Regions from separate parts of the Rahnella sp. Larv3_ips genome, predicted to be linked through region 4. Evidence: predicted binding sites of a transcription regulator. Region 4 holds the regulator's gene; each other region holds the start of a gene.

Region 1 (2,209 bases), on a different contig from region 4:
TGTCATCCACATCGGTGGATGGCGTAAACGACTGGCTGTAGTTGGCGTAGAACGACAGATCGTCAGTCAGTTTGTACACCACGCCCACCTGCGGCAGGAATTTATCATCGGTATCGTCCAGACTTTGGGTTGGATTAACGAAACCGGAGGTCTGTTTCTGGTTGTAATGCTGATAACGCCCGCCGACCACGCCAATCCATTTATCCGTCAGATGAATGCTGTCTTTCAGATAAATTGATTTGTTGTAGAGGGTGTTCCGAAGATTGCTGTTGCTGTCGGAATAGGTGCTGCTGTTGGTGATGGGCTCAACGCCGTACACCGGCGCATACATATTGAAGGTGCTGAAGGTTTTGCCACGGTAAGAATACTGTTTGTAGGTTTCGTTTTTCTCGTAATCGACGCCAATCAGCAGGTCGTTCATTATCCCGAAGATCTCCTGATTGCCGATCCAGTCCCAGGAAGTATAGCTGGTCTGATGGTTGAATCCCCGGTTGGCATCCGCACGACGCGTCACCGCGCCGGTATCGGTGTTGACGGCGGTGGCGCGGACTTCATTGCTGTCATAGCGGCGTTGCTGCCAGGCGTAGGTCAGACGGGTTTTCCAGTCCTCGTTCAGCTGATATTCCCAGGTGGTGTTCAGGCGCTTCGTTTTGCCCCACGCGTGGTTGGCCAGTTCGTCAAGACGACGGTTGTAAGGGATATCCAGTGGTTTACCGTTGCTGAATACCGTTCCGCGATCGTAGGGAATGTCGTATTTGTATTCCTGATAACTGACGTTAAAACTGGCTTTTTCACCGAACCAGCTCAGCGAAGGGGCGAGCAGGGTGTGCGAATCGCTGCCAAAGTTACGCCAGTAATCTTCGTACTGACGTTCAGCGATCATGCGAAACGCGAAACCGTTCCCCAGCGGGCCGGTGACATCGAGCGTGCCTGCACCGCCGCCAAATCCGCCGGTCCGGCCACTGACGCGGGTATTCCATTCATACTGCGGTTTTTTGCTGATCATGTTGATCACGCCGCCGGGGTTTTGAATACCGTAAAGCAGGGAAGCGGAACCCTTGAGCACTTCAATGTGATCGATGGTGGAATCAAAGCCCAGCCCCTGATTACTGCGCACGCCGTCGATCAGGATTGAGCCGTCACTGTTGGCGCCAAATCCGCGTTTGACGAAGCCGTCTTCCGTGCCGCCCAGCGTATTCCCCTGAGCCACGCCGCTGACGAACTTCATCGCGTCATTCAGCGAGGTGACGTCGTAATCCTGGATCATCGACTGCGTGACCACGCTGACCGACTGCGGAGTTTCACTGAGCGGAGTCTCACTTTTGCTGGCGGTGGAACTCTGCGTGGCGCTGTAATCGGTGGTGTCCGGGGTATCCGCCTGTGCATTGACGGTAATGGAATCTTCAGAAGCAGGCTGCGCCGCCAGCAGCGGCGAACAATGGAGCATAGCTAACGCAATGACGGATTTTTTGAATCCGCCGTGAGCCCCGCGCGGGGCGTGCTGGTAAGACATGTGAGTAATTCCCTGAAAGAAAGTCGAACAAAGTAAATACAAATGATAACGGTTTGCATTCTAGTTTCTGGCACGGGTAAAGGGAATCAAATTGATGATGACAATAATTACAATTGAACGCGCAGGGAGAGGGAAAGGGCACCAATGCAGGTCAATGATCAGCCTGATACCGCGACTTTTCTGGCGACCGTAATGACAGGTAATTTCCTTTAATTCTCTTAATTAATCTCAATGTTAGAAATGTTAGCTACCAATTCCAACAAAATATAACAGAACATTGCCTGCTGAAATTATATTCCCGCCGATCACGTCCTGAGATTACATAAGATATTTCAGGGTTTTATTGCTAATTATCTTAGGTTTTTGATAAATGAGTAATTAAATCAACCTGTTGTTTGTTAAGTGTTTTTAAGTCATTTTTATTGATGTGAAAAAGGTTTCCTCATAATCGGTAAGGAAATTGTCGTTTATTTTTGATGTTGCGGTGATATTATAAATTTGTACCTAAATAATAATAAATACCAACCCAAACTTAACATCAGGCATGTGAGAGTCGTAATTCTATGCTCCTTCAAAAGAAAACTACCCGTCGCAAGTTTTTACTTGGGTCGCTGATGGCATTGCCTGTCGGCACCATCATGATGAAAGGGCTGTCAGCAGCAGAAGCGGCTGACATGGCTGCCCCGGATTTACTCG
Region 2 (2,209 bases), on a different contig from region 4:
GGCGTCCATTCGTCTTTCAGGCTCACGCCCCAGCGGCGGGTGTTACTTTGCTGCTGTGCGGTGCCGAGCACGGCGCTGCCTGCGCTGTTCCACGCATCGTAATGGGTGTGGTTTACTTTTTCGTAGTAATCCAGCGTACCGGTGAATTTGTGTTCATCGTTTGGCTGCCAGATCCCGGACGTCATAATCGCGTTGGAGTGCCAGTTGGCCGGATACGCGTCATGCGTATCGCTGTTGTTACGGGTTTCCTGACCGTCACGACGGCTGATCGCCACCAGCCCGCGCAGTTCCTGGTCGCCGGCGGCGGCAGTGATGCCGTTGTGCCATGAGCGATCGGAGGAGCTGTAATCTGACTGGTAACCGAAGTAGGTTTCTTTGCCCGGACGCAGATAATCGTCTGCGGATTTAGGCAGGAAGGAGACGGCACCGCCGATAGAGGTGTTGGCGCGCTCAGCCGAGGTGGCACCGGATTCAATATCCACCTGACCGTACATGTAGGGATCGATGTAGTCACGGCCAATGCCGAACGTGCCCAGACCGGCGCGGCTGGCGTAGGCACGGCCAGTGGCGCTGGGCTGCGGAATGCCGTCTACGTCGATGCTCACGCGGTTGCTTTCCAGACCACGAATGTTGTAGCCGGTGTAGCCGGCGCGGTCAAAGCCGCTTTTGCCGTTACCGGAACCGCCGCTGGAACCCGTTGCGCTGATCAGCGGTTCATAACGCATGATCGTACCGAAATCTTTACCGCCTTTTTTCTGCATGTCGGCGGCGGTGAGGGTGGTTTTCGAGCCCGGTTTTTTATCCGGCAGCGTCTCGGTAACCGTCATGACTTCTTCGTTGCTCTGCGCCAAATCCTGCGCGGTACGCACAGGTTTCTTCTTGGTCACTTCAGAAGAGGTCTGGTTTTGTGCCAGATCGGTGGTGTCTTTTACGGCTTCCGCTGCGTGTACGTTAAAAGTGGTGGTGAGAATCGTCCCCATAAAAACGACGTTTTTCACCAAACCCTGCTGTGAAAAGGATTTGAACATGTGTTTTTAGTCCTGCACTGATTTTTTAAGTTCTGCTCAACAAAACTGCCCTGCAAATTCTAAGACGCACTGGTGATTCTCTTCCTGAGAAAGCCTTTGTCCTTATAAAATATGGGTTTATTTTTTGCGATACCCATTTTGGCGTTGGTGCGAATGATAATGATACTGATAATTGTTATCAACAAAATGATAAAGATAAATGCGTTTCTTAACGGAATCTTTGCACTTCGTACGCCGCAAGGGGCGTTTCAGGCTGGCTTTACAACCCCTAAACCCGCAGTTAGAGTGAAGGTATACAAGAACTGTACCGTACAGTTTAGCGCCCGGCGGAGGCGATTCTCCCCTTGCCGGTGCCGGAAAATGTCTCAGGAGTGAAGATGAAAGTTCGTACCGAAGCCCGCAGGGAAGCGATCGTCGAAGCTGCCGCAACGTTGTTTCAGGAAATGGGCTACGAGCGTGCGTCAATGAACGAACTCGCCAGACGCCTCGGCGGTTCCAAAGCGACGCTTTACAGTTATTTCCCCTCGAAAGAGGCGCTGCTGGTCGCGGTGGTGAAAGCTTTTACGACCGGGCATCTTGCCGAAGCGGTTGACGGGCTGGACGTGGCTTTTGCCGAGCTGGATTTAGAAAACGTGCTGACGCGTTTTGGTGAACGCATGTTGCTGGTGCTGACCAACGACAGCACCGCGCTGGCGGTATACCGCATGGTGATCGCGGAATCCGGGCATTCGGACATCGGCACGCTGTTCCATGATTCAGGCCCGCGGGAATCCATCGGGGCGCTGGCCGCGTTTATGACGGTGGCGATGGAAAAAGGGCAACTGGCGAAGGCCGATCCGCACCTGCGCGCGCAGCAATTCCTGGCGCTGGTGACCGCTGAAACCAATATGCGCATCTATCAGCAAAACCCGGAACCGCTACAGATTGCCGAGATCCGCCAACTGGTGGTGAACGCCGTCGATATGTTTTTACGGGGCGGCGTGCGGTAAGGCACTTGCGTAAAACATTCCTAAGATATATCTTTCACGGCAACTGATTCCCTGAAAGAGAGAAGAACATGGAACAATATCGCACTGATTTACCTGCCGCTAACTTGCCGGTTCGCGTTAAAAACGAGCTGGCTTTTCGTGATCTCACCGTCAAGCGCACTGAAAATCTTGCAGGCTGCTTTAAGCGGATTG
Region 3 (2,209 bases), on a different contig from region 4:
ATTGCCGCTGAAGAAAGGCCAGAAAATCTGGCTGTACGGCATCGCACCACAGGCCGCAAAAGCCGCCGGTTTCACCGTGGTGGATACGCCGGAAAAAGCGGATATTGCGCTGATCCGCGCTCATGCGCCGTATGAACAACCGCATAAGGCCTGGTTCTTTGGCAAACGTCATCATGAAGGCTCACTGGCCTATACCGATGATAATGCGGATTATCAGGCGATTGTGAAAGCCAGCAACGCGGTGCCGACGGTGGTGACCGTTTATCTCGATCGCCCCGCCATTCTCACCAACGTGAATGACAAAGCGAAAGCCATTATCGGCAACTTTGGTGTCAGCGATGCGGTGCTGTTTACCCGCCTGACCAGCACCGAAGCCTATACCGGCAAACTGCCGTTCGAACTGCCCTCCTCCATGGATGCCGTGCTCAGACAGAAATCAGATATGCCGCACGACAGCGAAAACCCGCTGTTTGATATTGGCTTCGGGCTGGCACGTTAACCTGCTGCTTCCCTTAAGAATGTCCCGTCTTTTGGCGGGGCACGCTTCAGCGGGTTTGTCTGACACATTGCCATTCACCCGCCACCTGCCCGGCCACTACGTCGTCTTCCCTGCCCTAAACTGCCCGCCTCAAAACCATAAAAACCATCAGATTCATGCGGATAAAAATGCGTCACTTCACACTTTTGTCGTAAAGTTCCCTTGAATTTGTAAAATAATAATGATAACAATTATCATTAAGTTTAACATTCGTCTCGTTTTCGTCATCACCCGCCTTATTCAGGACGGGCTTTCGTGCGGAACGCTGTTGGCTTCTGGGCTTATTTACACACGCATCAATTAATTACTCGATTATTAATCGGGTTATTTATAGGGACTATTAATATGTTGTTGGCTTTTCCCCTCAAACGCTCGGTGCTTTTGTGCGCCATGGCCGTCGCTATTCCGGCTTCCTCTTTGGCCGCCGAAGATACCGTGGTCATCAAAGCCTCTCAGGCTGATACCGCAGATGCACCGACGCAGGGTTACAGCGCGAAAACGTCTAAAAGTGCGACCAAAACCGATCAGCCACTGATCACCACAGGTCAGGCCGTGTCCGTCGTGACCCGCCAGCAAATGGACGACCAGAACGCCACCACCGTCAATGCCGCGCTGAACTATACACCAGGCGTGTTCACCAACTTTGCGGGCGGCGCAACGCGTTATGACACCATTTCCCTGCGTGGCTTCCACGGTGGTGACGTCAACAACACATTCCTCGATGGCCTGCGTATTCTGAGCGATGGCGCAAGCTATAACTCCATTCAGGTCGATCCGTGGTTCCTCGAACGTATTGATGTGGTGAAAGGGCCGTCCTCTGCCCTTTACGGCCAGAGCATTCCCGGTGGCGTCGTGGTTGAAACCACCAAGCGTCCGCAGTTCGCGGAAGAAGGCCATTTCCGTCTGTCCGGCGGGACGCAAAACACCAAAGGTGGTGCGTTCGATTACACCAATGCGATCAACGACCAGTGGGCATTTCGTCTGACCGGCATGACCCGCAGCAGTGATACGCAGTATGATCACCAGCGCGAAGAGCGTTATGCGATCTCCCCGCAGCTGATGTGGCAGCCGGATGAAAATACCTCCCTGTTACTGCGCGCCTACCTGCAAAAAGATCCGTCCGGCGGTTATCACGCCGCGGTTCCTGCCGACGGCAGCCTGTATGGACAGAAACTGAGCCGTGGATTCTTCGACGGCGAAACGGATCGTAACCAGTTCAAACGCTGGGAGCAGATCTACAGCTACGAATTCCAGCATGCGTTTAACGACGTCTGGTCCTTCCGCCAGAACGCCAACTACACCCATTCCAATACCGAACTGGATCAGGTGTATCAGGCTGGCTGGAACGCAGACCGCACGTTGATGAACCGCTACTATTCCGGTGAGAAATCCTCACTGGACACCTTCGCGATTGATAACCAGCTTGAAGCCGATTTCGCCACCGGCGAACTGGCGCACAAAGTGGTGCTGGGCTTCGACTATTCTCACTTCGTCAATGATCTGAAATCTGACGGCGCCATCGCAGGCACGCTCAACCCGTACACCGGTGTTGGCAGCGATGCGCTGGACTATTACAGCCTTTCTCGCGGCAAAAACCGTTACGAGCAGATGGGCACCTATCTGCAGGATGAAATGAGCTGGAACAAGTGGTTCCTGACCCTGTCCGGCCGT
Region 4 (2,209 bases):
CCCGCTGACCACCAGCTACCAGTTCTACGGTGCAGAAGACCGCATCAGTGATAAAAACGATCCTAACAGTTTGTACGATGGGCTGGCATGGTTGCAGGCTCTGACGTTCGGTTATACCACCGGCCAGTTTGACTGGCGTCTGGAAGGGACGATGGTCAAGGCGGAGGGGAATCAGGGCTACTTCCTTCAGCGTATGACCCCAACGTATTCCTCATCCAATGGTCGTCTCGATGTGTGGTGGGATAACCGTTCCGACTTCAACGCCAACGGCGAAAAAGCGGTATATGCCGGTGTTTTATATGATCTGGCGAAATGGGATCTGCCGGGCTTCGCGGTCGGCGGTTCCTATGTTTATGCATGGGATGCCAAGCCAAGCACCAATGCAGTTTATGACCAAAGCCAGCGTCTGAAAGAAAGTGCGTGGAGTCTGGATGCGCTTTACACCCTTCAGGAAGGGCGCGCCAAAGGCACGTTGTTCAAATTGCATTACACCCAGTATGACAACCATTCAGATATTCCGAGCTGGGGCGGTGGTTACGGCAACATCTTCCAGGATGAAAAAGATGTGAAATTTATCGTTATCGCTCCATTCACTATTTTCTGAGGTCACTATGTCGATGAATAAATTACTGCTGATCGTGACCACGTCTTTATTGCTGGCCGGTTGTTCCCAGACGTCAGGGCAGGCTGAAGATGCCAGACTGCGCAAGGCTTACAGCGCCTGCATCAACACTGCCGAAGGCTCGCCGGACAAACTTGCATCCTGCCAGGCGGTTCTTAACGTTCTGAAGGAAGAGAAAGCTCACCAGCAGTTTGCACAACAGGAAACGGTACGCGTGCTGGATTACCAGCGCTGCCTGACGGCACGCAAAACCGGAGACGGGCAGGCTTACGCCGCCGATTGTGGAAAAATCTGGAAGGAAATTAAAGCCAATAACTCACCTGCGCCGGTGCAGTAAACCTCGTCAATCCCTGAAGGTGAGACAGAAAACCCCGGCTTGCCGGGGTTTTTTATGTCTTTCATCGCTGATAAACGGGCATAAAAAAACCGCTTTTCAGCGGTTAATTTTAGGTCGATATCAACGAGCCCGGCAGATTACTGCGCAGGTTTGTCATTGTGCAAAGAGTCATCTTCGCGGCAGTCGCCTGCTTCACAGTGGCCGTACAGGTACAGGCTGTGGTTGGTCAGTTTGATACCGTGTTTTTTAGCAATTTCGCGCTGACGACCTTCAATGTATTCGTCGCGGAATTCAATAACACGGCCACAATCTAAGCAAATCAGGTGATCGTGATGGTGTTGCTGAGTCAGTTCGAACACGGACTTGCCGCCTTCGAAGTTATGGCGGGTCACGATACCGGCGTCATCAAACTGGTTCAGAACGCGGTAAACCGTCGCCAGACCAATCTCTTCACCCATATCAATCAATTGTTTGTACAGATCTTCCGCACTAACGTGATGACCTTCCGGCGCTTGCAACACTTCCAGGATTTTAAGGCGCGGAAGCGTGACTTTTAAGCCGGCTTTCTTCAGTGCGGTGTTGTTGTCAGTCATGCGGATTCAGTCCTGTTACTATGTGCTAATCAAGTTGAGGCATGGAGCCTGTGGCATCAGCGGCACAAAATTCTTCGATTAGGATCCTTCTTTTAACGGAAGTGTGCCGATCCCCTAAACGATAGCCTGTTAATAAAGATCACTAAATGCCAGTCACATAAGACAATGCAACGACTTGATCGATAGAAAAAACAGATGAACTCAGTGTACCTTGATACCACCGAAAGTAACAATTTTGTTGTGGCTAAATTGTTAATTTCAGTAATAGTTTGGCCCTTTAATTGTAGAATAAATCCTCAGGGCCAACAGGGTTTTTAGCCAATAATTTCTGAAAGGCTCAATTCTTCAGTAATTTGCTTAACCCAGGCGTCAACGCGCTCATTGGTTAATTCCGGCTGACGGTCTTCATCAATAGCCAGTCCAATGAAATGTTTATCATCTGCCAGACCTTTGGATGCTTCGAAGTGATAGCCTTCGGTTGGCCAGTGACCCACAATCACCGCGCCGCGTGGCTCAATGATGTCGCGCACGGTGCCCAGCGCATCACAGAAATATTCTGCGTAGTCTTCCTGATCGCCGCAACCAAACAGCGCAACCAGCTTACCTTCAAAATCTATCTCTTCCAGGCTTGGGAAGAAATCGTCCCAGTCACACTGA

Evidence for each region. The regulator Fur, encoded in region 4, represses iron uptake genes when iron is present. The targets are predictions, from matches to a motif close to ATAATAATGAGAACNACTATCAA.
Region 1: a site for Fur is predicted at 1,550-1,572, ahead of ED901_RS06425 (TonB-dependent siderophore receptor). Genes of this name have one in related genera too.
Region 2: a site for Fur is predicted at 1,188-1,210, ahead of ED901_RS18950 (TonB-dependent receptor domain-containing protein). Genes of this name have one in related genera too.
Region 3: a site for Fur is predicted at 714-736, ahead of ED901_RS04760 (TonB-dependent siderophore receptor). Genes of this name have one in related genera too.

Annotation. Positions count from the first base shown of each region.
Region 1 covers NZ_MJIB01000004.1:890,912-893,120, reverse strand. The annotation lists gene ED901_RS06425 (TonB-dependent siderophore receptor) at 1-1,447, opposite strand, end outside; gene ED901_RS06420 (gluconate 2-dehydrogenase subunit 3 family protein) at 2,077-2,209, shown strand, end outside.
Region 2 covers NZ_MJIB01000014.1:523,543-525,751, forward strand. The annotation lists gene ED901_RS18950 (TonB-dependent receptor domain-containing protein) at 1-1,028, opposite strand, end outside; gene ED901_RS18960 (TetR/AcrR family transcriptional regulator) at 1,406-2,017, shown strand; gene ED901_RS18965 (siderophore-interacting protein) at 2,086-2,209, shown strand, end outside.
Region 3 covers NZ_MJIB01000004.1:494,578-496,786, reverse strand. The annotation lists gene ED901_RS04765 (glycoside hydrolase family 3 protein) at 1-499, shown strand, start outside; gene ED901_RS04760 (TonB-dependent siderophore receptor) at 884-2,209, shown strand, end outside.
Region 4 covers NZ_MJIB01000005.1:404,917-407,125, reverse strand. The annotation lists gene ED901_RS10680 (OprD family outer membrane porin) at 1-604, shown strand, start outside; gene chiQ (ChiQ/YbfN family lipoprotein) at 618-959, shown strand; gene fur (ferric iron uptake transcriptional regulator) at 1,097-1,552, opposite strand; gene fldA (flavodoxin FldA) at 1,867-2,209, opposite strand, start outside.